3 regions of the Amycolatopsis sp. NPDC023774 genome follow, and region 1 is predicted to be linked to each of the others. Evidence: riboswitches for the same ligand, from Rfam matches in the RefSeq annotation. Region 1 holds a riboswitch; each other region holds the start of a gene.

Region 1 (10,136 bases):
CTCGCGCGCTGGCGCGGTGAGCTGGGCCGCTGAGTCACCGCAGCGAGGCGAGCACGGGCTCCAGGTTCCGCGGCGCGTGCCACAGCGGCAGCCGCAGGTGGGTCCGGAAGCCGTCGTAGACCGAAAACGCGGGCCCTGGCGCCAGTTTCACCCCGGCGACGAGGGCGCGCTGCGCCAGGCGCACGGCGTCTTCGCCGGTGTCGGCCCACAGTCCGGTACCGCCGGCCGGCGTCGTCCAGCGCCAGTGCGGGAACACGCGGCCGAGCACGTCCACAGTGGACTCCCAGCGCGCGGCGAGCAGAGCGCGCCGCGCCTCGCGGGCCTCCGCGACACGGCGCAGCAACCCGGCGGCCAGCAGCTGGTCGACGACCGAGCAGCCGAGGTCGATCGCCTTGCGAGCCTCGGTCAGCCGCGCGACCGTCGGCGCGTCCGCGCGGATCCACCCGATCCGCACGCCGCCCCAGAACAGCTTCGACGCGGTGCCGATGCTCACCAGCAGCTCCGGCGGCACGTGCGCGGCCAGCCCCGGTGCCGGTCCGCGGAACGCCAGGTCGGCGCTGCTGCGGTCCTCCACCGTGCGCAGGCCGGCGGCGGTGATCAGCTTCCCGAGCTCGCGCCGCGCGGGCGCGGGCATGCGCTCACCGGTCGGGTTGTGCACGGACGGCTGGCAGTACAGCAGCGCGGGGGAGCGGCGCAGCGCCGCTCGCAGCTGGTCGCGGTCGATCCCGTCGGCGGTCCAGCGGATGCCCCGCAGCCGGGTCCCGGCCCCGGCGAACGCTTCGAGCGCGCCGCGGTAGCTCGGTTCCTCGACCACGACCAGGTCGCCCGCCGTGACCAGCGTGTTCGCCACGAGCCACACGGCCTGCTGGGCGCCCGCGGTCACCAGGACCTGCTCCGGGGCGGTGGGCACGCCGTCGTCGGTGAGCAGCCGGGCGATCGTGGCCCGCAGCCGTGGGATGCCGGCGGGGAAGTAGCCGTCGGTGCCGAGGTAGGGCTCCAGGTCGGCGGGGCCGAGCGCGGCCAGCGCGTCCGCGGTCAGGGCCGAGCCGGGCAGGGCACCGCTCGACAGGTCGGCCGGGGCGGCCGAGCCGGTGAACGAAACGAGCCGGCCACCCGGCACGCCCGGGCCACCGGGCTGGCGCCGGCGCACCCGCGAACCGGAGCCGGCCTCGGCCGTGAGCCGCCCGCCGGCCGCCAGCTGGTCGTACGCCGAGGTCACCGTGCCCCGGGAGACGCCCAGCGCTCGCGCGAGCGGCCGTTGCGCGGGCAGGACCGCGGCTTCGGGCAGCACGGCGGAGTCGACCAGCTCGGCCAGTGTGGCGGCGAGCGCGGCGGGGAGCGTGGGGGCGCCGCCGCGCCAGGCGCCGAGCAGCCGAACCAGTTCGGCGGCCGTGACCCGGTGCATGGGCGCCTCCTTCACCAGCCAGTTTGGACCACTTCCGGCGAACTGGCCCAGCGGCCGCGCCCGGGCCGGGGCGACGATGGCGGACATGGCCACGGTCTGCCTCGTCGGCACCCTCGACACGAAACACGCCGAATACGACTGGCTGCGCACCCGCCTCGAAGTCGACGGCGTGCACACGCTGCTGGTGGACGCCGGTTCAGTCCGGTCGGACGGAGCCGACGTGCCGGCCGACGAGGTGGCCCGCGCCGCGGGCGTCGACCTCGCTTCGCTCTCCCGCGATCGCGGGCAAGCCGTGGAGACGATGGCGCGCGGTGCGGCGGTGACCGTCCGGCGGCTGTTCGACGAGGGCCGCGTCGACGCCGTCCTGGCGGTCGGCGGCTCGGGCGGGTCCTCGATCGCGGCGGCGGTGATGCGCGAGCTGCCGGTGGGCGTGCCGAAGCTGCTGGTCTCCACCATGGCGTCCGGCGACGTCCGCCCGTACGTGGGCGAGACCGACGTGACGCTGATGTACTCCGTGGTCGACATCGCGGGGCTCAACGCGGTGTCGAAGACCGTGCTGGGCAACGCGGCGGCCGCGATCGCCGCCATGGCCCGCCACCACGACACCGGCCGCGAAACCACCGATCGGCCCGTGGTCGCGGTGACGATGTTCGGCGTCACCACACCCGCCGCCGACGAGGCCCGCGCCGAGCTGGAACAGCTCGGCTACGAGGTGCTCGTGTTCCACGCGACCGGCTCCGGCGGCCGCGCGATGGAGAAGCTCGTGACCGACGGCCTGCTCGCCGGTGTCCTCGACCTGACCACGACGGAGCTGGCCGACGAGCTCGTCGGCGGCGTGCTCTCCGCGGGCCCGCACCGGCTGGAGGCGGCCGGGCGCGCGGGCCTGCCGCAGGTCGTCAGCGTCGGCGCGCTCGACATGGTCAACTTCGGCCCGGCCGACACCGTGCCCGAGCGGTTCGCGGACCGGAACCTGCTGGTGCACAACCCGACCGTCACGCTGATGCGGACGACCCCGGAGGAGTCCGCTCGGCTGGGCACGCTGCTCGGACGCAAACTCCGGGCGGCGCAAGGGCCCGTCTCGGTGTTCCTGCCGCTCGGCGGAGTGTCCGCTGTGGACGTTCCGGACGGCCCGTTCCACGACCCGGCGGCCGACGCCGAGCTGTTCGCCCACCTCACGGAAGCGCTGTCCGGTGGCACGGCGACCGTGACACGGCGCGAAGAAGCCATCAACGACGCCGGGTTCGGTGCGGCCGCCGCGCGGGAACTGCACCGGCTCATCGGGGAAGGGAGGTCCTGACGTGGACCGCGAACGAGCGCTCGCCCGGCTCACCGCCGCGGTGGCCGAAGGCCGGCCTGTGATCGGTGGCGGCGCGGGCACCGGCCTGTCCGCCAAGGCCGCCGAGGCGGGCGGCATCGACCTGCTGATCATCTACAACTCCGGCCGCTACCGCATGGCCGGCCGCGGGTCGCTCGCCGGGCTGCTGGCCTACGGCGACGCCAACGGCATCGTCGTGGACATGGCGCGCGAGGTGCTCCCGGTCGTGCGCGACACACCGGTGCTGGCCGGGGTCAACGGCACCGACCCGTTCCGCCTGATGGGCCCGTTCCTCGACGAGCTCAAGCGGATGGGGTTCGCCGGCGTGCAGAACTTCCCGACCGTCGGGCTGATCGACGGTGTGTTCCGCCAGAACCTCGAAGAGACCGGCATGGGCTACGGCCTGGAGGTCGACCTCGTCGCGCTGGCCCGCGAACGCGATCTGCTGACCGCGCCGTACGTGTTCGACCCCGAGCAGGCCGCCGACATGACCCGCGCGGGAGCCGACGTGCTCGTGCCGCACCTCGGGCTCACCACCAGCGGCACGATCGGCGCGCGGACGGCCGTCACGCTCGACGAGGCCGTCACCCGTGTGCAGGTGATGCACGACGCGGCCAAGCGGGTGAACCCGGACGTGCTTGTGCTGTGCCACGGCGGCCCGATCGCCGAGCCCGCGGACGCGCAGTACGTGCTCGACCGCACTGAGGGGATCGTCGGTTTCTTCGGCGCTTCCTCGATCGAACGGCTCCCGGCCGAGCGCGCGATCCGCGAGCAGACGGAGGCCTTCCGCGCGCTGCGGCGGTGATCGCCGGTCTGTGAGCGCCGTCTCAGCTCGCGGGACACCTCTGGCGTCACCGGGCGTCGTTCGGCTACCTTCATCAACAGGTCATGAGTGCCAGCGTTCAGCCCCGGCTTGCTGGCCGGCAACCCTCCTACCGCGGTGGGGTGCCCCGGGTGAAGACCGGGCCGGTCGCGTTGTGCGGCAGGCAAGCGCGGGCCCCTCGCCGGGGTCCCCCGGACTGCCGAGGAGGCACCGCCATGACACTCGCTCTGGACCGTACCGCTGCAAACACCGAACCCGTTGCGCCGCAGGGCATTCCCGGCGTCGCGGGCGCGGCGCTGCGAGTGCCGCTGGTGACCGGCGGCGAGATCGGCTACGCGAACCTCGACCACGCGGCGAGCGCGCCGTGTCTCGACGCGGTCCGCTCCGCGGTCGACGAGTTCCTGCCCTGGTACGCCAGCGTGCACCGCGGCGCGGGCTTCGCTTCGCAGGTATCCACGCGCCTTTACGAGCGCACGCGCGACATCCTGCGCCGGTTCGTCGACGCGCGCGCCACCGACACCGTCGTGTTCACGCGCAACACCACGGATTCCTTCAACCTGCTGGCGCGATCGCTGCCGCGGCGCACGTCCGTGGTCGTGTTCGACACCGAGCACCACGCGGCCCTGCTGCCTTGGCGGGGCCCGAATGTGCGCCGCGTGCAGCTGCCGCGCACGCGCCTGGCCGCGGTGTCCGTTGTGGACGAAGCGCTCGCCGCCTGCCCCGAGGGGCCGCGGCTCGTGGTGGTGACCGGAGCGTCCAACGTGACCGGTGAGCTGCTGCCGGTGGCCGAGATCGCCGCCGTGGCCCGGAAGCACGGCGCCCGCGTGGCGCTGGACGCCGCGCAGCTCGCACCGCACCGCCGGATCTCCCTGCGGGAGCTGGACGTCGACTACGTCGCCCTCTCGGGGCACAAGCTCTACGCGCCCTTCGGGGCCGGTGCGCTCATCGGCCGGTCCGACTGGCTGCGCGCCGCCGAACCGTACCTCGCCGGCGGGGGAGCGACGAAGCTCGTGACCCCCGAGGCCGTGGTGTGGAACACCGGCGCCGAGCGGCACGAGGCCGGCTCGCCGAACACTGTCGGCGTGTACGCGCTCGGCGTCGCGTGCGAGCGGCTGGCCGCGAACTGGGCCGCCGTGGGCGAGCACGAGGCCACGCTGCTGGAACGGCTGCGCAAGGGCCTGGCCGGTGTGCCCGGCTGCGCCGAGCTGCGCCTGTTCGACGCGCCGGTGGACCGCGTGGGCACGGTGAGCTTCGTCGTCGACGGCTTCGAACCCGGCTGGCTCGCCGCGGTCCTCTCGGCCGAATACGGCATCGGTGTTCGCGACGGCGCGTTCTGCGCCCACGTCGCCACCAAGCGCCTCATCGGCGAGTGCGGCCGCGACGGGCAGCAGGCCGTGCGCGTGAGCCTCGGCCTGGGCAGCACCGAGGAGCACGTGGACCGCCTCGTGCTCGCGCTGCGCCAGATCGTCGCCCGCGGCGCCCGCTGGGAGTACACGAAGGTCGACGGCCGCTGGGCGCCGGTGGGGGACCCGCGGGAGCTTCCGCCGTTCTGCGCCTGAGCCCGCTCGCTAGGCTCCCCGCATGGGGAGAGCGTGGGGGTTCTGGGTTCCGTTGGCGGTGCTGGGTTTCGCCGAGCTGATCCTGGCCGCGGTGCAGCTCGTGACCGCCGAGCACGGGGCGCACGGCGTGTTCGTCGACCTGTACTCGGGTCCGGTGCACCGGGTTCCGGGAGGACTGCTCGGCCCCGGTCCCGGCGGCCTGCAGTTCCTCACGCAGGACCAGGTGCCGTTGCTTCCGTCGACGTACGCGACGGCGCTCGGCTGGCCGATCGCGCTCGCTGTGGTGGTGGCGCTCGTCCTGGCCGGGTACGCGCGCCGGGGCCGCCTCGAGCACCGGCCGGTTCGCCGCCCTCCTCGCCGGGGGCGTGCTCCCCGTGCCGGTGCTGGACCTGGTCGCGTTCGGCTGGCTCGACCTCGACGCCCGACGTGCGCGGACCCGCGCTGGCGACGCTGGGGCTGGTGGTGCTCGCGTGGTACGAGCGCAGCGCCGTCGTGCTAGTGGTCGCGGTGGTCTTCGCCCTGGTAGCGGCCGTGGTGCTGCCCGGTCTCGGCGGAGTTGTGCCGTCGGGCGCGATGCTGCTGGCGACGGCGTTCGCCGTGGTCGCCGGACCCGCGAAGTGGCGGTCACGGCCTGCCGCCGCGACCGGGTGAGCCCGGGGCGTGGACAATGGGGATGTGAGCACCGAGTCCTCCTCGTCCGAACCCGGCCTGTCCGAAGGCGCGAAGCCCGCCGATGCCCCCGAACCGGCGGTGACCGGCGACGTGGCTCCCGAGGAGCCCGCCGCCGAGAAGGCGCCCGTGGTGCTGCCCAAGCGCCGGGTCGGGCTGGTGTTCGCGGTCGCGGCCCTGATCTGGGCGATCGACCTGGTGTCGAAGAACCTCGTGGCGGCCAACCTCGAAGGCAAGGAGCCCGTGCGCATCCTCGGCGGCCTCATCTACTTGCAGGTGATCCGCAACCCCGGCGCCGCGTTCTCGATGGCCACGGGCATGACGTGGGTGCTCGCACTGGTCGCGGCGGCCGTGGCCGTCGCCATCATCTGGCTCTCGCGACGGCTGCGCAGCGTCGGCTGGGCCATCGGCCTCGGCCTGGTGCTCGCGGGCGCGCTCGGCAACCTCACCGACCGCATCTTCCGGGCCCCCGGCCCGCTGCGCGGCCACGTCATCGACTTCATCTCGGCCTTCGCCCCCAACGGCGAGGGCTTCGCGATCTTCAACATCGCCGACTCCGCGATCTGCTGCGGCGGCGTGCTCATCGTCCTGCTGTCGCTGCTGGGCAAGGACTACGACGGCACCTCGACCCGTGACAAGAACAGCAAGAAGGAGACCGCGTGACCGCGCGCCTGCTGCCCGTCCCCGACGGGCTCGACGGCATGCGCGTCGACGCCGGCCTCGCCAAGCTGCTGGGCCTGTCCCGCACGGTCGTTGCGGAGCTCGCCGAGGCCGGTGACGTGCTGGTGGACGGCCGGCCCGCCGGCAAGTCCGACCGCCTGACCGCCGGTGGCCTGCTCGAAGTGACGCTGCCGGAGCCGGAGTCCCCGATCCAGGTCATCGCCGAGCCCGTGGCGGGCATGAAGATCCTCCACGACGACGACGACATCGTGGTGATCTCCAAGCCGGTGGGCGTCGCGGTGCACCCCAGCCCCGGCTGGACCGGGCCGACGGTCGTCGGCGGGCTCGCCGCCGCGGGCCTGCGCATCTCGACGTCGGGCGCCGCCGAGCGCCAGGGCGTGGTGCACCGGCTCGACGCGGGCACCACCGGTGTGATGGTGGTGGCCAAGAGCGAGCACGCGTACACGGTGCTCAAGCGCGCGTTCAAGGAGCGCACGGTCGACAAGGGCTACCACGCCGTGGTCCAGGGCCACCCGGACCCGACGCGCGGCACCATCGACGCGCCGATCGACCGCCACCCGCGCCACGACTACAAGTTCGCCGTGGTCGCGGGCGGGCGCCCGAGCGTGACGCACTACGAGGTGGTGGAGGCGTTCCGAGCCGCGTCGCTGGCCCACGTGAAGCTCGAGACGGGCCGCACGCACCAGATCCGCGTGCACTTCTCCGCGCTGCGCCACCCGTGCGTGGGCGACCTGACCTACGGCGCCGACCCGGTGCTGGCGCGCCACCTCGGCCTCACGCGGCAGTGGCTGCACGCCCGCACCCTCGGCTTCGCGCACCCGGCCGACGGCCGCTGGGTCGAGTTCGAGGCGGAGTACCCCGACGACCTCGCCCGCGCGCTGGAGATCCTGTGCGAGGAGAGCTACTAGCCCTCGACGGCCCAGATCAGTGTGCGGTCGTCCGGCTCCGGGCGGGGGCTCCAGCGCACCGAGACCACACGCGTCGCGTCCGGGAGGACGTAAACGGTGTGGCCGCCGAGCGTCTCGCCGGGCCGCACGCCGATCTTGTGCGGCGGCCGGGAGGTCAGCGACACGGGCGCCTTGGCGACCGTCGTGCCGTCGGCCGTGACGAGCTCGAGGTAGTTGTCCGGCAGCGACGCGAAGGGCACGTTGCCGCGGTTGGTGATCTCGGTGTGCACGACCACCGCCCGCTCGCCGGCGTCGAGCCGGTAGCCGGCGGCGCCGAACAGATAGTCGGCCGGGTCCTGCACCTCCAGCAGCTGCACGGTGAGCTGCTCGCCTTCGAGCCCCTGCGTCGGCAGTGTCTCGCCGATCCGGCCGTGTCTGCCCTCGGCGGGGCCCGCGCGGCGCGGCTCGTCACCGCGGGCCCAGGACGCGGTCTGCGGCACGCCCCACGTGCTCAGCGCGGGGTCGAGCGGCGGTGGTCCCGGCACGGCCGGGTGCGCGCCCGACGGCAGGCCGTAGGGACCCGAGGGCACGCCGTACGGCCCGGACGGCACGCCGTGCACGGGTCCGGACGGTCCACCGTGGACGGACGGGGCACCCGGCGTTCCGGGTCCGTTCCCCGGCCGCGGAACGGGGGCGCTCGGCGGAGCCGCGGCCGGAAACCCTTGTTCCGTCGGCATCCCCGGGCCCGCTCCGGCCGGCAGGCCCGGGCCGGGCCGTCCGCCGGGCGCGGCGACGGGCATCGCCCCCGAGGGCGGCTGGGCCTGCTGCCACGACGGCGGCGCTCCCGCGATCGCCGCCCGCAGCCCGGCCGGATCGCTCTCGACGCCCACGAGCAGCGGCAACCCGCTGCCGGACAAGGCAACCAGGCGGTAGGCGACTTCACGCGGATCCATGCCCACCTTCGCGGCGAGGTCGTGCACGGCCGTTTTGCCCAGCTCGGCGAGGGCGGCGAGCAGGCGGACATCGGCGGGATCGGTCACGGCCACGCGGGGAACGCTACCGTCCGGGCGACTCCGGCCGCGGCAAGGCGGGGGCCGGAGTCGCCCGGTCCGGTGGTCGGAGCCCGGTTTCGGTGCTCTGGGCATCAGGAACGGTACCGATCCACCGTTCAGAATGGGTGAACGGGACGCTCGTGCCGGAACGCCACCGTGGAGCCCGGGTCTCCATTAAGGTCGGACTCGCACGGCACCACCGAGCCCCGGGAGTCCGCACCCATGACCGTCGTCACCGATCTCGCCGACGAGCTCGTCGACGAGATGTTCGGCTTCGAACCGCTCTCCGCCGCGATCCTGGGCATCAAGCCCGACGCGCCGGGGCTCGGCGACCCCAGCGCTGCCGCTGAAGCCGCCTACCGCGAGCGGCTCGCCGGTCTGCTGGCGCGCGCGCGGGCGATCGAGGCCGGTGAGCTCGACGCGACGGACCGCGTCACGCGCGAGGTGGTGATCAACTCGATCGAGGGCAAGCTCGATTTCATCGACAGCCGCTTCGGCGAGTTCACCGTGACCGACCTGTTCGTCGGGCCCGCGGCGGGCCTGCTGTCGGCGCTGCCGATGGTGCCGGTGCTGCCGGGGGACAAGGCCTCGGTGCACCTCGACCGGCTGGCCGGGATCCCGGCCTTCCTGCGCGCGGTCGCGGTGCGGCACCGCGAGGGCATCGAGGCCGGCCTGGTGCCCGTCGAGCGGCTGGTGAAGGGTGCGATCGCCCACGTCGACCGCTACCTCGCCGAGCCGGCGGGCGACCCGCTGCTGCGCCAGCCGGCGCCCGACGACGCGTTCGCGAGCCGGCGCGAGGAGCTGCTGCGCGACGTCGTGCGCCCGGCGTTCAAGGAGTACCGCGACTTCCTCGAGTCCGAGGTGCTCGCCCACGGCCGGCCCGACGACCGCGCGGGCGTGTCGTGGCTGCCCGGCGGGGACGAGATCTACGCGCGCCTCGCGCGCATGCACACCACCACCGACCGTTCGCCCCAGGAACTGCACGACACGGGCCTCGAGGTGATCGCGGGCCAGGTCGAGCAGTACCAGGCGCTGGGCGAGCGCGTGTTCGGCACGCGCGACCTGCAGGAGATCTTCGAGCGGCTGCGCACCGACCCGAAACTGCGCTGGACGAGTGCCGAGGAGCTGCTCGACACCGCGCGCTCGGCCATCACGCGCGCGGCGGCCGAGTCGCCGAAGTGGTTCGGCACCATCCCCGAGCAGCCGTGGACCGTCGAGGCCGTGCCGGAGGATTCCGCGCCCGGCGCGCCGCCCGCGTACTTCATGCCGCCGGCCGCCGACGGTTCGCGCCCGGGCACCTACTTCGCCAACACCTACGAGGCCACCGAACGGTTCCGGCACACCGCCGAGGCCACGGCGTTCCACGAGGCGATCCCGGGCCACCACTTCCAGCTCAGCACCGCGCTCGGGCTCACCGAGCTGCCGCTGCTGCGCCGCCTGGGCGACTTCAACGCCTACGTCGAGGGCTGGGGCCTCTACACCGAACGCCTCGCCGACGAGATGGGGCTGTACTCCGACGACGTCTCGCTGCTCGGCATGCTCACGCTGGAGTCGATGCGCGCCGGCCGGCTCGTGGTCGATACAGGGCTGCACGCGCTGGGCTGGAGCCGGCAGCAGGCCATTGACTACCTCGTCGAGAACACACCGATGGGCAAGCTGGAGATCGAGGCGGAGATCGACCGCTACATCGGTTACCCGGGCCAGGCGCTCGCGTACCTGGTGGGGCGCCTGGAGATCCAGCGGAT
Region 2 (10,136 bases), on a different contig from region 1:
TGGCTTCCGCGCGCAGGCGTTCCACCACCGACGCGGCGGACCCGTCGTCGGCGAGGGGGTAGGTCTGCCCGGCCCACAGCGACATCGCCTCGGGGTCGTCGGCGCGTGCGGCGGCCGCGCGGATGGGCTTGCTGAGGTGGTGTAGCTGTGGGTACGCGGCGGGCGCGTGCGCCGAGAGATCGCTCAGCACGCGGTTGACCAGGCCTCGCGCCGGGCGGCCGCTGAAAGCGCGCGTGAACGCCGTCAGCCGGCCTGCCTCGGCCAGCGCCCGGCGTTGCGCCGACGGCGTGCCCGCTTCAGTGGTCTGCAGGAACGCGGTGCCCAGCTGGGCCGCCGACGCCCCGGCCGCGAGCACGGCCGCCACGTCGGCGCCGTGCACCAGCCCGCCCGTGGCGACCAGCGGCAGGCTCGTGCGCGCGGAGATCAGCCGCAGCAGGGCCAGCAGGCCGTACTGCTCGCCACCGGCCGGGTTCGTCGCGTTGTCGGTGAACAACCCGCGGTGGCCGCCCGCCTCGAAGCCTTGCACCACGAGCGCGTCGGCCCCGCGGGCCGCCGCGAGGTCGGCTTCCTCGGGGTTGGTGACGGTGACCGCCACCTTGCCGCCCGCCTCGTGGACCCGGTGCACCTCCGCGGACGTCGGCGCGCCGAAGGTGCACGACACCAGCGGCACGCGGTGGCGCACGACCACATCGAGTTTCGCGGGGTACTCGTCGTCGTCCCAGACCGGCTCGCCCGGTTCGACGCCGTAGCGCAAGGCCTCGGTGAGCATCCGCTCGCGGTGGGCGGTGACGTCCACGGTCGAGCGGCTGCCCGGCACGAACAGGTTCACGCCGAACTTCCCGCCGGTGAGGTCCGCGGTGTGGGCGATCTTCGCCTCCAGCGTCTCCGCCGACAGGTACCCCGCTGCGAGGAAGCCGAAGCCGCCGGCGGCCGTGACCGCCGCGATGAGCTGAGGTGTGGTGGGGCCGCCCGCCATCGGCGCCACGATCACGGGGAACTCGAGATCATCGAACATGCGCCGAGCCTAGTGATTCGCTCCGGCGGGTGAGACGGGAAGACCCCCCACCCGCCGCGGCGTTAGTGTGCGACATGACCGCCGATCTGGAACACGTCCGCGCGCTGTCGTTGCAGGAGAACGGCCTCGCGACCATCTCGACCACCCGCGCAGACGGGACGGTGCACTCGTCCGTCGTCAACGCCGGAGTCTTCGACGACCCCGTGACCGGCAAACCCGGCGTCGCCCTCGTGGCGCTGGGCAGCGCGTACAAGCTCAAGCTACTGCGCGCCACCGGCCACGCGACGCTCACGTTCCGCCGGGGCTGGGACTGGCTGTCGGTGACCGGGAAAACTCACCTCATCGGCCCCGACGACCCCGACGCGGCCTTCGACCCGGCCGGCCTGCCGACGCTGCTGCGTGACGTCTTCAAGGCCGCCACCGGAACGCACGACGACTGGGCAGAATACGACCGGGTGATGGCCGCGGAGCGCCGCGTCGCGGTGTTCGTGGCGGCCGAGAAGATCATCGGCAACCGCTGAAGCCCGGCGGCGAGCCCGTGCTGTCCGCCGCGGGCTTCGCCGTGGCTACTTCTTGGCCTTGCCGCTGTCCTCAGTGGACAGAGCCGCGACGAAGGCTTCCTGCGGGACCTCGACCCGGCCCACGGTCTTCATGCGCTTCTTGCCTTCCTTCTGCTTCTCGAGCAGCTTGCGCTTGCGCGAGATGTCACCTCCGTAGCACTTGGCGAGCACGTCCTTGCGGATCGCGCGGATCGTCTCGCGCGCGATGATGCGCGAGCCGATGGCCGCCTGGATCGGCACCTCGAACTGCTGGCGCGGGATCAGCTCGCGCAGCCGCGTGGCCATCCGGTTGCCGTAGCCGTAGGCCGCATCCTTGTGCACGATCGCCGAGAACGCGTCCACGGTCTCGCCCTGCAGCAGGATGTCGACCTTGACGAGCTCGGCGACCTGGTCGCCCGCCTCCTCGTAGTCGAGCGAGGCATACCCGCGCGTGCGCGACTTCAGCGTGTCGAAGAAGTCGAAGATGATCTCCGCGAGCGGGATGTTGTAGCGCAGCTCCACGCGGTCCTCGGACAGGTAGTCCATGCCGAGCAGTACACCACGCTTGCTCTGGCACAGCTCCATGATCGTGCCGACGAACTCGCTCGGCGCGAGGATGCTGACCTTCGACACCGGTTCGTGGACCTCGGAGATCTTCAGCCCGCTCGGCCAGTCGGACGGGTTGGTGACCACGACCTCGCTGCGGTCCTCCAGCACCACGCGGTAGACCACGTTGGGCGCGGTGGAGATCAGGTCGAGGCCGAACTCGCGCTCGAGGCGGTCGCGCGTGATCTCCAGGTGCAGCAGGCCGAGGAAGCCGCAGCGGAAGCCGAAGCCCAGCGCGACCGACGTCTCCGGCTCGTAGGCGAGCGCCGCGTCGTTGAGCTGCAGCTTCTCCAGCGCTTCGCGCAGCTCCGGGTAGTCGGAGCCGTCGACCGGGTACAGGCCCGAGTAGACCATCGGCTTCGGCTCGCGATAACCGGCCAGCGGTGCGGTGGCGCCGTGGCGCTCGGACGTGACGGTGTCACCGACCTTCGACTGGCGGACGTCCTTCACACCGGTGATCAGGTAGCCCACCTCGCCGACGCCGAGGCCCTTGCTGGGCTTGGGCTCCGGCGAGATGATGCCGACCTCCAGCAGCTCGTGGGTCGCGCCGGTGGACATCATGCGGATCTTCTCGCGCGGGGTGATCTTGCCGTCGACCACACGGATGTAGGTGACGACGCCGCGGTAGGTGTCGTAGACCGAGTCGAAGATCATCGCGCGCGCCGGGGCGTCCGCGTCGCCGACCGGCGCCGGGACCTGGCGCACGACCTCGTCGAGCAGCGCGCCGACGCCGACGCCCGTCTTCGCCGAGACGCGCAGCACGTCGGTGGGCTCGCAGCCGATGATGTGCGCGAGCTCGGCCGCGTACTTGTCCGGGTCGGCCGAAGGCAGGTCGATCTTGTTGAGCACCGGGATGATCTGGAGGTTGTTCTCCAGCGCCAGGTACAGGTTGGCCAGCGTCTGCGCCTCGATGCCCTGCGCGGCGTCGACCAGCAGGATCGCCCCCTCGCACGCCTCCAGGGCGCGCGAAACCTCGTAGGTGAAGTCCACGTGGCCGGGGGTGTCGATCATGTGCAGCACGTGGTCCTGGCCCTCCACCTGCCAGGGCAGGCGGACGTTCTGGGCCTTGATCGTGATGCCGCGCTCACGCTCGATGTCCATCCGGTCGAGGTACTGCGCGCGCATCGCCCGTTCCTCGACGACGCCGGTGAGCTGCAGCATGCGGTCCGCCAGCGTCGACTTGCCGTGGTCGATGTGGGCGATGATGCAGAAGTTGCGGATCAGTTCCGGCGGCGTGAAGGTGGTGTCGGCGAACGTCTTGGGCGCTGTCACTCGTGTGGTCCTCGGGAAAGGTCGGGGGTGGCCGCTTCCTATCGTCCCATGGACCTCCGGGTGCGGTTGGGGGTCATCCCCGATGCGAGCGCGCCGGGCTCGTGGTGACCTCGAAGGATGAGCACTCCACACCCTCCCCCGGGGACCTTCGACACCGCGCTGGACCGGGCGTTCGGGCACCCCAGCGGCCTGCTGGGCCGCGTCGGCGGCTGGCTGATGTCGCGCGGCAACGCCGCCACCGAGCACCGGCTCGTCGACCTCGCGCGGCTGGAACCCGACGAAACCGTGCTGGTCGTGGGTCCCGGCCCGGGCGTCGGCCTCGACGCCGCGAGCCGCCTGGCCGGCGAGGTCGTCGGCGTCGAACCGTCGGCCGAGATGCGCGCCCTGTGCCGGGAACGCTGCGGCGACCGCGTGAAGCTGCGCGACGGCACGGCTGCGTCGACCGGCTGCGCCGACGCTTCCGTCGACGTCGTGCTGAGCGTCAACAACGTCCAGCTCTGGGACGACCGCGCGGCCGGCTTCGCCGAGCTGTTCCGCGTGCTGGGTCCCGGCGGCCGGCTGCTGCTGTCGGCGCACGAGAAGTGGCTGCCGGTTCCCCGGCACGATCTGGCCGCCGAGGTCACCGCTGCGGGCTTCATCGACCTGCAGACGTGGACCTGGCAGCCGCCGGGCTTCGCCGCCCTGGCGGCGCAGCTGCGGGCCCGCAAGCCCTAGCGGGAGTCCCTCCGCAGCGGGTGGTCGGCCGGCACCTGTACCAGGACGATGCGCAGGCCGTCCGGGTCGGTGATCCAGGCCTCGTCGAGCCCCCACGGCTCGCGGCGCGCCCCGCGGACCGGCGTGACGCCGCGCGCGGCCAGCTCCTCGAGCGTCGCCGGCAGGTCACGGACCTGCAGCCAGAGGTCGACGGCCGCCGAGGGTGTCGCATCGTTGCCGCCCACGACCTCGATCGAACCGCCGCCCGCGAAGAAGACCGTGCCACCGGGGAACTCGCGGCGAATCGCCAGCCCGAGCGTGTCCCGGTAGAACGCGGTCGAGGCCTCCAGGTCGCGCGGGTGGATCAGCACGCGGCTGCTCAGTACGTCCATGCGTCCTGCCTACCCGAGTGGCTCAGGCCACCGCAATCGCGGCGATCCCGGCCAGCACCACCAGCGAGCCCACCAGCCGGCGTGCCGCGTTCCGCTCACCGAGCACGAACCACGCCGCGAGCCCGCCCAGCACGATCGACAGCTCCCGCGCCGGCGCGACCAGGCTGACGGGCGCCATTCGCAGCGCGTAGAGCACCAGCAGGTACGCCGCGGGCGAGGCGATCCCGACGATCAGCGTCTCCTTGCGGTGCTCGCGCCACAGCTCGCCGACCTCGGCGCGGTCACGAAGGGCCGCGGGCGCCAGCAGCACGCTCTGCACCAGCGCGCCGCCGCCGAAGTACACCAGCGGCGGCACCGCGAGCGTCGTCACGGAGTGGGCGTCCCAGAGCGTGTAGGCCGCGATGGTCGCCCCGGTGAGCACGCCGTAGAACACGCCGGCGCGGCGCGCTTTGACGTCGGCCTTGCTGCCGCCGAGGCTGATCACCAGAACGCCCGCCACCACGAGGAACGCCCCGATCAGGCCGAGCACGCCGGGGTGCTCGTGCAGCACGAGCACCGCCGCGAGCACGGACAGCAGCGGCCCGGTACCTCGCGCGAGCGGGTAGACGATCGACAGGTCGCCGACGCCGTACCCGCGCTGCAGCACCGTGCCGTACGCCACGTGCAGCACGGCCGTCACCGCGGCGGCGAGCAGCCACGTCCACTGTGGACGTTCGTTCTCGATCAGGAGCGCAGTGATGACGACGGGAAGCAGCACCACGGCCGACACGGTGTAGTAAAGCCACACGAACCGCGGCCCGCCGAAGGTGACGCGCTTCGCGGCGAGGTTCCACCCCGCGTGCACGACGGCGGCGATGAGGACGAACGACAGAGCTGTGGTGTTCACCGGACCCCCTCGGGTCTTCCGCGCACACGGAAGGCCGGGTCCTCCAGGCTTTTGTCCCGTCAGATGAACGGCGGGCGTCGGGCCGCGCCGATGGTGCCGCTCGGACCTGTCCCGCCGGCCCTGGTTGTCTTGCGTGGCGGTGCGGCGGGCCGGCAGCGGAACCCTAGGCACTGCGGTTTCCACGGTAGCCGAACCGACCACTCCGGGCCGCCCGAGGGGGCCGCGAGCAGGCCTGTTAGGCTTTCCCGTCGTTGCCGTGCGGCATTCCGTCAGGGAGGAAACCCGGCCGCGCCTGTCTGTACTCCAGGCGCCCGGAGCCACTTCGACGCGGCAGCGACCTTCACCGAGACGAAAGCAGGATGCCTTCATGGCCAACATCAAGTCCCAGATCAAGCGCATCACCACCAACGAGAAGGCCCGTCAGCGCAACCTGGCGATCCGCTCCTCGGTGAAGACCGCGATCCGCAAGTTCCGTGAGGCCGCCGACTCCGGCGACAAGACCAAGGCCCTCGAACTCCAGCGCGACGCCGCCCGCAAGCTCGACAAGGCCGTCACCAAGGGCGTCATCCACGCCAACCAGGCCGCCAACAAGAAGTCGGCTCTCGCGAAGCGCGCGAACCAGCTCTGAGCTGATCGCAGCACCACCCCGCCAGACCTGAAAGAGCCCGGTGACCGCTCGGTCGCCGGGCTTTTTCGTGCGCACTCCCGCACCCCCCTGCGAGCAGCGTTCCCCTCGAGGAGCCGCGGCGACGGCCGCTCGGCTGGCGGATGCCTGTTGCTGAGTCTGCGCACCCACCACCGACCGCCCGGGTCACCTCGCGCGCCGAGGACCCGCTCACCAGCCACGCACCGAAATCGAGGCGCCGCTGCGCACCCAGTCTCGTGCGGCTAGAGCCCGCTCAAAACCACGCGCCGGATCGCAGCGTACCCAGCGACCGCGTGGGTCGCCTCGTGCAGTGGCGACCGTCGGGCGCTTCACTGCTTCCCGAGCGCCGGCTTCGGCCGCGCCGTTCAGCGGGTCGAACTATGCCCGGCCGAGCAGCGTCAGCGTTCGCCCTTGGCGGCGACGACCTCGACGACCGCGCGCTCCAAGGCGTAGTCCGCGTCGGCCGCCACTCCCTTGACCTCGGCGTTCAGGCGGGCGACCACGCGCATCGCCGTGGCGAGGCCGTCCTGGCCCCAGCCACGTGACTGGCCCTGCGCCTTGCGGATCTTCCACGGCGGCATGCCCAGCTCGCCCGCCATCTGGTTCGGGTTGCCGCGGCCGGCGGCGGACACGCGGGCGATCGTGCGCACCGCGTCGGCGAGGGCGTCGGCGACCAGCACGTGCGGCACGCCCAGCTGCATGGCCCAGCGCAGCGACTCCAGGGCCGCCGCGCGGTCGCCGCCCACGGCCTTCTCCGCCACGGCGAAGCCGGTCACGTCGGCGCGACCGGTGTGGTAGCGGCGCACGGCCTGCTCGTCGACCACGCCGCCGGTGTCTGCGACGAGCTGCGTCGCCGCGGAGGAGAGCTCGCGCAGATCGGAGCCGACGGTGTCCATCAGCGCCATCACACCCGCCGCGTCGATCTTGCCGCCGACCCGGCGCACCTCGTTGCGCACGAACGACTCCCGCTCGGCGGGCTTCGTCAGCTTCGGGCACTCGGTGATTTCCGCGCCCGCCTTTTTCAGCGCCGCGGGCAGCGCCTTGGCCGCCTTGCTGCGCCCGCCGCCGTTGTGCACGACCACGAGCACGATCCCGTCGGCGGGCGCCTTCAGGTAGGCCATCACCGCGTCCGCCAGCTCCTGCGAGATGTCCTGCGCGGAGTCGAGTACGATGACCCGCCCCTCGCTGAACAGCGAGGGGCTCACCAGCTCGGCGAGCACGGGCGGTGTGAGTTCGGACACCCGGCTGCGCGTCATCTCGGCCGTCGAGTCCACGGCCCGCGCGGCGTCCAGCGACGCACGGACAGCCCGCTCGATGAGCAGTTCTTCCTCACCGAGGACGAGGTGGAGCGGCGCAGGTGCGGTGGTCACCCCGCCATCTTCTCACCCGCGCCGCCCCGCGCCCGCTCCGGTGATGTGCGCCGCCACCGTGGCACGAGGTGATCGCCATGTCGTACGGTGTACCCGAGGCCGCGCCCCACGAGGCACGCCGACAACTGAACACCGCTCATCCAGAGGGGCAGAGGGAACGGCCCGACGAAGCCCCGGCAACCGGCGTACAGCCTGTCTTCCCGAATTTGCGGGATAGCTGACGACCACGGTGCCAATTCCGGCCCGCTTTTGCGGGGCAGATGAGGAAAGGAACCTCGCGATGACCGTTACCCTCGGCACGACCTCCACCAAGAAGACCCTGGACCTCGGTCCGGCCGTCGAACTGGTGTCGAAGGAAGAGGGCCACCGGCAGCCACTCGCCCCGGAGTTCGTGTCCGCGGAGGACTTCTCGCCGCTCGAGGTCGCCTACGACTTCGGCCGCGTGCGTCGCGAAGACATAGAGGCCGGCCCCAAGAACATCTGGCGCTACAAGAAGCTCCTTCCTGTCCCCTCGACCGTCGAGGAGATCCCGAACACCGAGCCCGGCGGCACCCGCCTGGTGAAGGCCGACCGGCTGGCCAAGGCCCTGGGTCTCAAGTCCCTGTGGGTCAAGGACGACACCGGCAACCCCACGCACTCCTTCAAGGACCGCGTGGTCGCCGTCGCGCTGGCCGCGGCCCGCGAGTTCGGCTTCGAGGTCCTCGCGTGTCCCTCGACCGGAAACCTGGCCAACGCGACGGCCGCCGCCGCGGCCCGCGCCGGCTGGCGGTCGGTCGTGCTGATCCCGAAGTCGCTCGAGCGCGCCAAGATCCTCACCACCGCGGTCTACGACGGTGACCTGATCGCCGTCGACGGCAACTACGACGACGTCAACCGCCTCGCCACGGAGCTCGCCGGCGAGCACCCGACGTGGGCTTTCGTCAACGTCAACGTGCGCCCCTACTACTCCGAAGGCTCCAAGACGCTCGGCTACGAGGTCGCCGAGCAGCTCGGCTGGCGCCTGCCGGAGCAGATCGTGGTGCCGATCGCGTCGGGCTCGCAGCTGACCAAGGTGGACAAGGGTTTCCGCGAGCTCGGCCAGCTCGGCCTCGTGGAGGCCAGCCCCTACAAGGTGTTCGGCGCGCAGGCCACCGGCTGCTCCCCCGTCTCGGCCGCGTTCCGCGCCGGCCACGACGTGGTCCAGCCCGTGAAGCCCGACACCATCGCCCGCTCGCTCGCGATCGGCAACCCCGCCGACGGCCCCTACGTGCTCGACGTCGTCAACCGCACCGGCGGTGCGATCGAAGACGTGAGCGACGAGGAGGTCGTGGAGGGCATCCGGCTGCTCGCGCGCACCGAGGGCATCTTCACCGAGACCGCCGGCGGCGTCACCGTCGCGACCGCGAAGAAGCTCATCGAGGCCGGCAAGATCGACCCCGACGCCGAGACCGTGCTGCTCATCACCGGCGACGGCCTCAAGACGCTCGACGCCCTCGAAGGCCGCATCGGCCCCAAGGCGACCGTGCCCCCGTCGGCCGAGGCCGTGAGCAAGGCCCTCGGCCTCTGACCGCCGGGCCCGCGGGCCGCTTCCCTAGCGGGGCGGCCCGCGCGGCTCGCCCCGGCGCGCCACCGCCGGGCCGCCGTCACCGGGCAGCACGGCCGTGTCACCGTCCACATCGGTCCGCGTCACGAGCACACCCAACGTGCCCAACACGTCCACTGTGGACTTCGCCGGGTGCCCGTAGCTGTTGCCCGCGCCCACGCTGATCATCGCCGCCCGCGCGCCCACCGCCTCGAGGAACTGGGGCAACGAGTAGCGCGAGCCGTGGTGGGGCACTTTCAGCACGTCGGCGTGCAGATCCACCCCCTCGGCCAGCAAGTCGGCCTGCGCGGCCAGTTCCACATCACCGGTCAGCAGCACCTTCCCCGCGGCCGTGGTCGCCCGCAGCACCACGGAACTGTTGTTGATCATCGTGCCGTCCTGCAGGGTGGCCGCCCGCACCGTGACGTAGCGCGGCCCCAGTACGTCCAGCGACAGCCCCGGCCAATCGAGCCGCTGCCCGTCGCTCAGCTCCAGCACCGGAACGTGGTGCGTCGCCGCCTCCTGCGACACCTGCTGCCACGCCCACGCCGGCGCCCGTCCTGGGCCGACGGCGATCGCACCCACGGCCCGGCCGTCGAACACCGACGACAGCCCGCCGATGTGGTCGGCGTGCAGGTGGCTGAGCACCAGCAGCGGGATCCGCTCCACGCCGAGCCGCCGCAGGCACTCGTCCACCGGCCCCGGCTCCGGTCCGGTGTCCACGACCACCGCCCGCCCGGGCTCCGCTGTTGCCAGCACCACGGCGTCGCCCTGGCCGACGTCGCACTCCACCATCGCCCAACCCTTCGGCGGCCAGCCGGGCGAAAGGACCCGCGGCGGCACCACGATCAGCAGCACCGCCACCAGCCCCATCGCCACCAGCAGCCGAGCGCGCCGGAACCGGAACGCGACCACCACCACGACCAGCACCCCCGCCGCGCACACCCCGCCCCACCAGCCACCCGGCCAGGTCAGCACCGCACCCGGCGCGCGGGCCCCGTGCCGCGCGACGGTGATCAGCCAGCGAGCCTCCGGATCGGCCAGGTGCACCAGCACGTGCCCGGCTCCGGGCCACCACGGCCCGACCACCGTGGCCAGCACCCCGAGCACCGTGACCGGCGCGACGACGGGCGCCGCCAGCACATTGGTCACCACC
Region 3 (10,136 bases), on a different contig from region 1:
TCGAGATCGATCCGAAGCTGGCGGCGCGGCTTCCGCGCACTGCCGCCGAACGCGCCGCTTCCGTCGCGGATCAGCTGACCGTGGTCGGCGCCGACGCGTTGCGGATCAGCGCGGCGGACCTGCCGGCCGAGCCCGTGTCGCTGGTGGCGAACCTCCCGTACAACGTCGCGGTCCCCGTCGTGCTGCACCTGCTGGCCGAGCTGCCGTCGTTGCAGCGCGGGATGGTGATGGTCCAGACCGAGGTCGCCGACCGCATGGCCGCCGGTCCCGGCAGCCGCATCTACGGCGTGCCCAGCGTGAAGCTCGCTTGGTACGGCCCGGCGCGCAAGGTCGGTGCCGTGCCGCGGTCGGTGTTCTGGCCGGTGCCGAACGTCGACTCGTCCCTCGTGGCTTTCGAACGTGGCACTCCCGTGGAGGGCGTTGAGCGGCAGCGGCTGTTCGAGGTCGTGGACGCCGCATTCTCCCAGCGCCGCAAGACACTGCGCGCGGCCCTCGCCGGCTGGGCCGGTTCGGCCGATCGCGCGGGCGAGCTCCTCGTGGCGGCCGGCATCGACCCGAAGACGCGCGGCGAACAGCTCGACGTGCACGACTTCGTGCGGCTCGCGGCTCAAGCCTGAAAGAGCCGCGCCAGGTGGTAGTCCAGCGTCGCGAGGACTTCGGGTGGGGTGAAACGGCCGTGCAGGATGTCGAGACCCAGGCCCGTGAAGCCCGCGACCAGGAGGTTGGCCTCCTGCCGTGGCTGGACGCCGGGCGGGAGAGCCGCGCGGCGCAACAGGCTGGTGAGCAGGTCCTCGATCGGCGTCTCGGTGTGGAGAAAAACCTTCGCCAACGCAGGGTCGCTGTGGGTGCGGCTGAAGTACGCGCGGTGGACGCGTAGTGACAGCTCGCGCTCGGCGTCCAGCGGGAGCAGCTCGGTGAGCAGCGTCCGGACCACGCCGCGCACGCTCTGGTCGACCTGCGCGGCGATGCGGGCCTGCGCGCGCTGCTCGCCGCGTTCGTGCAGATAACGCAGGGAGAGCACGAGCAGGTTGTGCTTCGTCTCGAAGTAGTACTGCACCAGCCGCAGCGACACGCCTGCCTCGGCGGCCACCTCGCGCATGCTCACGGAGTCGAGTCCGCGTTCGGCCGCGATGCGCCACACCGCCGTCGCGATCTCGCGCCGGCGCTGCTCGTGGTCGACGCGCCGCGCCATGGTCCTCCTCCGCTGTTGTGGTACGACTGTATCCGATACACGCGTATCATCAGCGGTGTGACGCAAGTCCGGAGTCGGCTCGCGGACGGGAGTGGGTGTCCGGCCGGGAAGACGCGGTGTCTCGCCGTGGCGAACTACCTTGCCGAACCGTCATTTACCCACGCGCGCGCCACTCCCGGATCATCGGGCCGGAATCGCGGCTCCACCAGGGTTCGGCAGCGTCCACAGTGGAATTGGTGGCCGGATTCGCCGCGCGGAAGAGATTCGGTGCCGGAGCCTTCGGGGTCCACGATGTGGCTACGAGTGTCCCGGTATCCGGGCACCACCACTCGTGTGATCTGCACCAACGCGCTTGCGTTCACCCAGTGGGATCGGCTTTACTCAGAAAGTCCATCCCGAGCGACTGAGAGACCTGGCTCGCCGAAGTCGCAGCAACCACTCCCCATGGGGCAGGTGCTACAGCCAGGACCGATGGAGGCTGTTTCCGATGCAGAGGGTAGCCCGCCCGCTCCTGTTGACCCGGCGGCGCGTCGTCGATGAAGGTCGCCGCACGGTATGTGCGTGTCGACGCTCCACAGTCATCGCCTGATCTTTTCTTACGCAATTCTGCGCACCGTCCGAAAAGGACGGTGATTCGGTGACGCCCGGCGCGCCTGGAAACGGTGCTGCGCCCACTGCCTGGAGCTCTCTTCGTGATCACTGTCGAAAACGTGTCCAAGTCCTTTCCCCTCAACGGAAATCCGGTCGCTGCGCTGCGTGATGTGAGCGTCGACGTGCAGGCCGGTTCCCTCTTCGGCGTGGTGGGCCCCGCCGGCTCCGGCAAGTCCACGCTCGCCCGCTGCATCGCCCTGCAGGAGCGCCCGGACCGAGGTGTCGTACGGCTCGACGGCCTCAACACCGGTGCGCTCGACGGCCGACGGCTGCGGGAGGTCCGCCGTCAGCTGGGTGTCGTCGGTACGAAGCCGGAGCTGCTCGCCGAGCGCACCGTCGCCGGCAACATCGCCACGCCGCTGGAGCAGCTTGGCGTCGACGGCCCGCAGCGCAAGAGCCGCGTCGGCAACCTGCTCGACCTCGTGGGCCTCACCGCCCGCGCCGCGCAGAAGCCGGCCGACCTCACCCCCGGCCAGCTGCGCCGCGTCGCCGTGGCCAAGGCGCTCGCCGCCGGCCCGGCCGTGCTGCTCGCCGACGACCCGACCGCCGGCATCGCCCCCGAGGAAGCCGGTGCGGTGCTCGCCGTGCTCGACCGGGCCCGCGCCGAGCTGGGCACCACCGTCCTGCTGACGACCCCCGACGCCGGGGTCGTCCGCCGCGTCTGCGACGACGTCGCGGTGCTCGAAGACGGCGTGGTCGTCGAACGCGGTCACGTGCTCGACCTCATCGCCTCGCCGGGCAGCTGGACCGCGCAGGCGGTGCTGCCGGCAATCGAGACCGCCCGCGCGCAGGCCGCGAAGTACGACCGGTCCGCCGACGTCGTGCTGATCGGCTTCGCGTCCGTCGGCGCCCTGCTGCCCGAGGCGGCCGGCCGCTTCGACGTGGAGGTCGCCACCATCGGCGGCGGTCTCACGCGCATCGGCGACACCCCGATCGCGCGTTTCCGCATCGGTGTCCGCGGCGAGCGGGCCGACGCGGCGCTGGCGTGGATCGCCGACCGCGGCGCCCACGTGACGCCGGCCGTGCGGGCTGCGCAGAGCGTCGCCGCCTGACCCCACGCCCCTGAGCCGTCCGTCTGGCCCACCGGCCTGACCCAGAGCGCCCCAATGCGGCGTTCGGTGCGCTCAACGCACCGAACGCCGCGTTGGGTGCGTTGAGCGCAACCAACGCCACAGTGGGGCGGGTGGGACAGGGGTCCGGGGGGAGGGCGCGGGCGTCCGGAAGGTTGGGACCGCCGTCCTGAGAACGACTGTTTTCTCCTGGTGGGGAGCCCAGGCGCCGGGCCACGTAGGCTTGACGGGTGCTCGCCGTAGTTCCACCACCAGTCACCGTCCGGGTCCCGGCCAAGGTCAACCTGCACCTGGCCATCGGTGACCTGCGCGACGACGGTTACCACGACCTGGTCACCGTCTTCCAGGCGTTGTCGCTCACGGACGAGGTGACCGTCGCGGCCACCGACGAGCCGGGGCTCGAGGTCTTCGGCGAGGGGGAGGGGTTGGTGCCCACCGACGCCACCAACCTCGCCTGGCGCGCGGCTCAGGAGCTCTCCGCCTACGCCGGTCGCGCCGAGGGCGACGACCCGAAGGTGCGGATCGTGCTCCGCAAGGGTATCCCCGTCGCCGGTGGCATGGCGGGCGGGAGCGCCGACGCGGCGGCGACACTCGTCGGCCTGGCCTCGCTGTGGAAGCTCGACGTGACGCGCGACGAGCTGGCCGCCATCGCGGGCAAGCTCGGCAGCGACGTGCCGTTCGCGCTCTACGGCGGCACCGCGCTCGGCACGGGCCGCGGTGAGCAGCTCGTGCCGGTGCTGTCGCGCCACACGTTCCACTGGGTGCTCGCGTTCGACACCGAAGGCCTGTCGACGCCGAAGGTGTTCGGCGAGCTCGACCGCCTCCGCGCCGACGGCAACCCGCCGCGCATCGGCTCGCACACGCCCGTGGTCGAGGCCCTCGCGTCGGGTGACCCGCGCCAGCTCGCGCTGCTGCTGGGCAACGACCTGCAGGCGGCGGCCGTGTCGCTGCGCCCCGGCCTGCGCCGCACGCTGCGCGCGGGCGTGAACGCGGGCGCGCTGGCCGGCTGCGTGTCCGGCTCGGGACCCACGTGCGCGTTCCTCTGCGCCGACGCGCAGGCCGCCGTCGAGGTGGCGGCCGAGCTGTCCGGCGCCGGCGTCTGCCGGACGGTGCGCGTCGCCCACGGCCCGGTGCCCGGCGCCCGGCTGGTCGGCGGCGACGACGCACCCCGTGGCGCGCCACCGCGCGTGCACGCCTGAACCTCTAGTCCACTGTGGAAAGGATCGGCTGAATCGGATGGCCAACCTGGTCAACCTGGAGTCGGTGAGCAAGTCGTACGGCGTGAAACCGCTGCTGGACGGCGTTTCGCTCGGCGTCGCCGCAGGACAGCGCATCGGTGTGGTCGGTCTCAACGGAGGCGGCAAGACGACGTTGCTGGAGGTGCTCGCGGGTCTGAGCGAGCCGGATTCCGGTCGGGTGAGCCATGTTCGTGACCTGCGCATGGCCGTCGTCACCCAGCGAACCGAGCTGCCTTCGGGCAGCACGGTCGGCGACGTCGTGCTCGAACGCTATGGCGCGGAACACGAATGGGCCGCCGACGCGCGCGTGCGGTCCATTGTGGACGGGCTCGGCATCACCGCCATCGGGCTCGACACGCCGACCGCGAACCTCTCCGGTGGCGAACGCCGTCGCGTCGCGCTCGCCGCGGCGCTGACCGGCGAGCTCGACCTCGTGGTGCTCGACGAGCCCACCAACCACCTGGACGTCGAAGGTGTCCGCTGGCTGGCCGACCACCTGCTCGCCCGCCGGATCGCCGTGGTGGTCGTGACCCACGACCGGTGGTTCCTCGACACCGTCGCGGGCCTCACGTGGGAGGTCGCGAACGGGCGCGTCGAGCAGTACGAAGGTGGCTACGCCGACTGGATCTTCGCGCGGGCCGAGCGGGCGCGCCTGGCCGCGACGGCCGAGGAGAAGCGCCAGAACTTGGCGCGCAAGGAGCTGGCCTGGCTGCGCCGCGGCCCGCAGGCGCGCTCGTCGAAGCCGCGCTACCGGGTGGAAGCCGCCGAAGCGCTGATCGCCGACGTGCCGCCGTTGCGCGACTCCGTGGAGCTGATGGCGTTCGCCAAGCGCCGCCTCGGCAAGACGGTGCTGGAGCTGGAAGACGTGACGCTCAGCGTCGGCGACCGGACGCTGCTCGACCACGTGACGTGGCGCATCGGGCCGGGTGACCGCGTGGGTCTCGTCGGCGTGAACGGTTCGGGCAAGACCTCGCTGCTCAAGCTGCTGGGCGGTGACATCGAACCGGAAACCGGGCGGCGGGTCGAGGGCAAGACGGTCGCGCTCGCGCACCTGCGCCAGGAGCTCGACGACCTGCCGGGCGACCTGCGCGTGCTGCAGGCGATCGAGCAGGTGGCCGGGCGCGTGGTGTTCGGCAAGCAGGAGATGACGGCTTCGCAGCTGGGCGAGAAGCTCGGCTTCCCGGCCGAACGGCAGTGGACGCCCGTCGGTGATCTGTCGGGTGGCGAGCGGCGCCGGCTGCAGCTGTGCCGGCTGCTCATGGCCGAGCCCAACGTGCTGCTGCTCGACGAGCCGACCAACGACCTCGACATCGACACCCTCCAGCAGCTTGAAGACCTGCTCGACGGCTGGCCCGGCACCATGGTCGTGGTCTCGCACGACCGCTACCTCGTGGAGCGCGTCTGCGACACCACCGTGGCCCTGTTCGGCGATGGCCAGGTGACGAACCTGCCCGGCGGCATCGAGGAGTACCTCGATCGCCGCACGAAGCTGCGCGAGGCGACGCCGCGGCGCCGTGACATGGCGCCGGGGCGGGGTGCGTCGGCGGCTTCCGGGAAGGCCGAGACCAAGCGCAGCAACGCGGAGATCCGGGCCGCGCAGAAGGAGCTCGGACGGCTGGAGCGCAAGCTCGACCAGCTGGCCGCGCGCGAGGAGAAGCTGCACGCGGCGCTGCTCGAGGCGGCCACGGACCCGGACAAGCTCATCGCGTTGAACACGGAGCTGAAGGGCGTGCACGCGGAGAAGGAAGACGTCGAGGCGAAGTGGCTGGAGACGTCGGAAGCGCTCGAATGACGGCTTGATCGGTGCTGTTCGCGCCACCGCGGGCAAGCGTTGACACCCAGACAGTAATCTGTCGCGCATGAGTCGGTTCGTGGACACGCTCGTCGAGACGGCGACGGGGCGGGGTCAGCAGCGCGGCATGGTCACGGGCGAGCCCAAGGAGCCGGTGCGCCGGACTTGGGCCGAGGTCCACGACCAGGCCAAGAAGATCGCCGGAGGCCTGGTCGCAGGCGGGTTGAAGCCCGGGAGCGCGGTGGCCGTGCTGGCCGCGGCGCCGGTGCTCATCGCGCCCACCGTGCAGGCCGTGTGGCTGGCCGGCGGCAGCGTGACGATGCTGCACCAGCCGACGGCGCGCACGGACCTCGCCGAGTGGGCCGAGGACACGGTCAAGGTGCTGGGGATGATCGGCGCCGGGCTGGTGGTGCTGGGCGAGCCGTTCGACCAGCTCGCGCCTGTGCTGGCCGAAAAGGGCATCGAGCACCGCCTGATCACGGAGCTGGCCGAGGCGGAGCCGCTGGGCGAGGTCGTGCCGACCGACGAGGGCGACACCGCGTTGCTCCAGCTCACCAGCGGTTCGACGGCCGACCCCAAGGCCGTGCGGATCACTTACGGCAACCTCTACACCAACGTCAAGGCCATGGTCGACCGCGCGGAGTTCGACTTCGACGTCGACGTGATGGTGTCGTGGCTCCCGACGTTCCACGACATGGGCATGGTCGGCTTCCTGACGGTGCCGATGACCTTCGGCGTCGAGCTGGTGAAGATCACGCCCGTCGAGTTCCTGTCCGGCCCGTTGATCTGGCCCGAGCTGATCTCCAAGTACAACGGCACCACCACTGCCGCGCCGAACTTCGCGTACGCCATCGTGGGCCGCCGCATGGCCCGCGTCGAGGACGACAACGCCTACGACCTGTCCAAGCTCCGCATCGCGCTCAACGGCGCCGAGCCGATCGACGAGACGGCCGTGCGGACCTTCGTCGACGCGGGCGCCCGCTTCAAGATGCCGGCCGAGTGCGTGTTCCCGGCGTACGGCATGGCCGAGGCGACGCTGGCGGTGTCTTTCGCGCCGCTGTTCACCGGTCTCACGCTGGACGTCGTCGAGGCTGACGCGCTGGAGGCGGACGACCGCGCCGTCCCGGTCCCCGAGGGCGACCCTCGACGGGGCACTGACGCCGTGCGCTCCTTCGCCGTGCTGGGCCGCCCGCTGGACGGCCTTGAGGCGAGCATCGTCGCCGCTGACGGTTCGCTGCTGGGCGACCGCGAAGTCGGCGAAATCCGCCTCCGCGGCCCGGCCGTCACCCCGGGCTACCTCACCGTCGACGGCCCCCTCGACACCCAGGACGCCGACGGCTGGATGAAGACGGGCGACCTCGGTTACCTCATCGACGGCCAGATCGTCATCTGCGGCCGTCGCAAGGACGTCATCATCATGGGCGGCCGCAACCTGTACCCCACCGACATCGAACGCGCGGCCACCTCGGTCGAGGGCGTACGTGCCGGCAACGCCGTCGCCGTCCGCCTCGACGCGGGCAGCCGCCGCGAACGCTTCGCCGTCGTCGTGGAGTCCAAGCTGGCGGGCGACGCGGAGGCCGAACGCGCGCTGTCGAAGCAGGTCGCCGCTCGCGTTCGCGACGCGGTGGACATGCGCCCGTTCGCCGTGGTGGTCCTCCCGGCCGGCAGCCTGCCCAAGACTCCGTCGGGCAAGGTCAAACGAGCTGCGACTGCGGTGCAGTACGCGGACAAGATCGCCCACAACGCAGAACACTGACGCCGGCTTCGACCGCGACGAACACGGAACCGGCCCGCTCACCACACTGAGCGGGCCGGTTCCGTGTTCTCGGGGCTTGGGAGTCCGGAGGGCGGGGTTGTTTCAGGAAGAAGGAGGAAAGCTGAGCAACCGGCCGGGAAAGCGCCGCGGGGGAACGACGCCGTCAAAGCCGAGAAGACTTACCGGTCCTGGAAGGACTCGGCGTTCTCCGTCACCTCCGGACGCGGTGCCCGGGAGGCTGTCGCCTCGTGCTCGTCGCGTGCGCCGGGGACGGCGGGAGCGCGTCGGCCGGACAGGTCGGCCAGCTGTTCCTCCACGGCGTCCAGGAACTGGTCGACCTCGCGTTCGTCGTAGCCGCGCTTGCCGATCAGCGGCTTGTTGAACATGACGTGGTGAACTTCGGCCGCGGTCAGGTCGTCCTCTTCGGCGATCGTTTTCGCGATGCGCCGCACGAACTCGTCGACCTCCTGTTTGGCATAGCCGCGGCGGCCGATCGGGGCGTTACCGAAGGTGACCTCGATGAGGTCCTCGGCGGTGAACGACATGAAACATTCTCCGATTCAGGGTCGGTGTGCGGACTCCCGCATTCCGTCCTAACCGGTCACCGGGGCGCCGGGAAGCCCGCACGCGCCGGACGACTCGATCAGGGCCCCATAAGCCGCCCATCGAGTGAGCAAAAACTACGCAGCGCCACTCATGATCACCAACAGAGCGCAACCGGCCGATCAACCTGCGTGAAACTCGTTCTGGGCCGCGGTGAGCCCCTTCGAGAGCAGTGCTTCGGCCGCATCCGCGGCCACGGAGATTTCGAACGGGAGCTCCTTGCGCTCGACCGTCGAGAAGTCCTTCAGCACGAAATCGGCGGGGTCCTGGCGCCCCGGCGGACGGCCGATGCCGAACCGCACGCGGTAGTACTCACGCGTGCCGAGCGACTTGGTGATGGAGCGCAGGCCGTTGTGCCCGTTGTCGCCGCCGCCGAGCTTGAGCTTCAGGGCGCCGAACGGCACATCGAGCTCGTCGTGCACCACGACGACGCCCGAGGGCTCGACCTTGAAGAACCGGGCGGCGCCGACCACGGGACCGCCGGAGAGGTTCATGAACGAACGCGGCTTCACCAGCACCACGCGACGGCCTGAGAGTCGCCCCTCCAGCACCTCGGCGCCGCTCTTGTGCGCCTTGAACTTGCCCCCGATGCGGGTGGCCAGCTCGTCGAGCACCATGAAGCCGACGTTGTGGCGGTTGCCGGCGTACTGGGGCCCGGGATTACCGAGGCCGGCGAGCACGATCAGCTCGCCGGCCCCAGGCAGGTCTTCACTCACGGAAGTGAGTTTATTCGGCGTCCCCGGCGGGAGCCTCGGCGCCTTCGGCGGCGGCCTCTTCGTCGCCGGTCTCTTCACGCTGCGGCTCGTTCACGGCCACGACCAGCGCCTCGGCGTCGGTCACCAGGACCGCGCCCTGCGGCAGGGTGACCTGCGCGGCGGTGATCTGGGTGCCGATCTCGAGACCCTCGACGGAGACCTCGATCTGCTCCGGGATGTGCAGCGCCTCGACCTCGATCTGGAGGGTGTCGAGGTCCTGGTTCACCAGGCCGCCCGGGCCGGCGGTGCCGGTCACGACCACCGGGATGTCCACGGTGACCTTCTCGCCGCGGCGAACCACGAGCAGGTCGACGTGCTCGATGTAGTTCTTCAGCGGGTGGACCACGATGGTCTTGGTCAGCGCCAGCTCACTGGAGCCCTCGAGGTCGAGGGTGAGCACGGCGTTGCTGCCGTTCTCGCGGACCACGCGGGCGAACTCGAGGGCCGGCAGCGCGAAATGCCGCGGGTCCGAGCCGTGCCCGTAGAGGACCGCGGGGATCTTGCCGGCGCGACGGGTGCGCCGCGCGGCGCCCTTGCCGAACTCGGTGCGCGGCTCGACGGTAAGACGTACCTCGGACACGGTGTAGCACTCCTTCAAATCACAAATCGGTGCAGCAGGTGGCGGCGGGGATCGTCGATCTCTGCTTGGGCGGTGTACTTCGAAAATCAGCTGCGTACGGCGGCGAGTTTCCAGGCGTGCACATTCCACGGGGCTTCTCGAGCCGCCGCGTCGATCACGCTGGGCACCACACGGTGCACCCGCCTCGCCGAGACAACTCGAGAAGTGTAAACCCTCGTTCGACAAGGAGGTTGCGGCGGGTGGCCCCGCACGACTAAACCTTGGTCCTGCCGGTGATGACGACACAATTCCGGTGGTGCAGGCGCGTGCCGCGGGCATGGGATGATTCCCGCGGAAATAGAGGGGCGAGAATGCGGGCTCGATGGATCGCCGCGGCGGTCGTGCTGCTGGGTGGCGTCCTCACGGGGTGCCAGGTCTCAGTGGTCGGTTCGGCGGGGGTTTCGCCCGCTGACCAGCAGATAGCCGACCGGCTGGCGGAGCAGCGAGATGCCGTCGATGC

Evidence for each region. A riboswitch is a leader RNA that binds a small molecule or an ion and turns the genes downstream of it on or off. The one in region 1 is predicted to bind S-adenosylmethionine.
Region 2: it holds a riboswitch for S-adenosylmethionine, as region 1 does, so the genes downstream of both, thrC (threonine synthase) here and AB0F91_RS29050 (aminotransferase class V-fold PLP-dependent enzyme) in region 1, are expected to answer to the same signal.
Region 3: it holds a riboswitch for S-adenosylmethionine, as region 1 does, so the genes downstream of both, AB0F91_RS01970 (ATP-binding cassette domain-containing protein) here and AB0F91_RS29050 (aminotransferase class V-fold PLP-dependent enzyme) in region 1, are expected to answer to the same signal.

What each region holds. Positions count from the first base shown of each region.
Region 1 covers NZ_JBFAAJ010000017.1:13,691-23,826, reverse strand. Annotated here, with positions in the region: gene AB0F91_RS29070 (potassium/proton antiporter) at 1-33, shown strand, start outside; gene AB0F91_RS29065 (PLP-dependent aminotransferase family protein) at 35-1,405, opposite strand; gene AB0F91_RS29060 (Tm-1-like ATP-binding domain-containing protein) at 1,491-2,702, shown strand; gene AB0F91_RS29055 (phosphoenolpyruvate hydrolase family protein) at 2,704-3,525, shown strand; SAM riboswitch class IV at 3,605-3,719, shown strand; gene AB0F91_RS29050 (aminotransferase class V-fold PLP-dependent enzyme) at 3,759-5,102, shown strand; gene AB0F91_RS29045 (hypothetical protein) at 5,125-5,601, shown strand; gene AB0F91_RS29040 (hypothetical protein) at 5,562-5,753, shown strand; gene lspA (signal peptidase II) at 5,865-6,434, shown strand; gene AB0F91_RS29030 (RluA family pseudouridine synthase) at 6,431-7,360, shown strand; gene AB0F91_RS29025 (AsnC family protein) at 7,357-8,385, opposite strand; gene AB0F91_RS29020 (DUF885 domain-containing protein) at 8,614-10,136, shown strand, end outside.
Region 2 covers NZ_JBFAAJ010000011.1:157,452-167,587, reverse strand. Annotated here, with positions in the region: gene AB0F91_RS23645 (nitronate monooxygenase) at 1-1,015, opposite strand, end outside; gene AB0F91_RS23640 (pyridoxamine 5'-phosphate oxidase) at 1,090-1,536, shown strand; gene lepA (translation elongation factor 4) at 1,582-3,432, opposite strand; gene AB0F91_RS23630 (class I SAM-dependent methyltransferase) at 3,550-4,146, shown strand; gene AB0F91_RS23625 (VOC family protein) at 4,143-4,517, opposite strand; gene AB0F91_RS23620 (EamA family transporter) at 4,540-5,403, opposite strand; gene rpsT (30S ribosomal protein S20) at 5,771-6,031, shown strand; gene holA (DNA polymerase III subunit delta) at 6,448-7,419, opposite strand; SAM riboswitch class I at 7,553-7,686, shown strand; gene thrC (threonine synthase) at 7,700-8,965, shown strand; gene AB0F91_RS23600 (ComEC/Rec2 family competence protein) at 8,990-10,136, opposite strand, start outside.
Region 3 covers NZ_JBFAAJ010000001.1:385,752-395,887, forward strand. Annotated here, with positions in the region: gene rsmA (16S rRNA (adenine(1518)-N(6)/adenine(1519)-N(6))-dimethyltransferase RsmA) at 1-617, shown strand, start outside; gene AB0F91_RS01965 (TetR/AcrR family transcriptional regulator) at 608-1,192, opposite strand; SAM riboswitch class I at 1,580-1,670, shown strand; gene AB0F91_RS01970 (ATP-binding cassette domain-containing protein) at 1,885-2,895, shown strand; gene AB0F91_RS01975 (4-(cytidine 5'-diphospho)-2-C-methyl-D-erythritol kinase) at 3,144-4,112, shown strand; gene AB0F91_RS01980 (ABC-F family ATP-binding cassette domain-containing protein) at 4,150-5,943, shown strand; gene AB0F91_RS01985 (fatty acyl-AMP ligase) at 6,011-7,699, shown strand; gene AB0F91_RS01990 (DivIVA domain-containing protein) at 7,879-8,244, opposite strand; gene pth (aminoacyl-tRNA hydrolase) at 8,425-9,018, opposite strand; gene AB0F91_RS02000 (50S ribosomal protein L25/general stress protein Ctc) at 9,029-9,637, opposite strand; gene AB0F91_RS02005 (hypothetical protein) at 9,988-10,136, shown strand, end outside.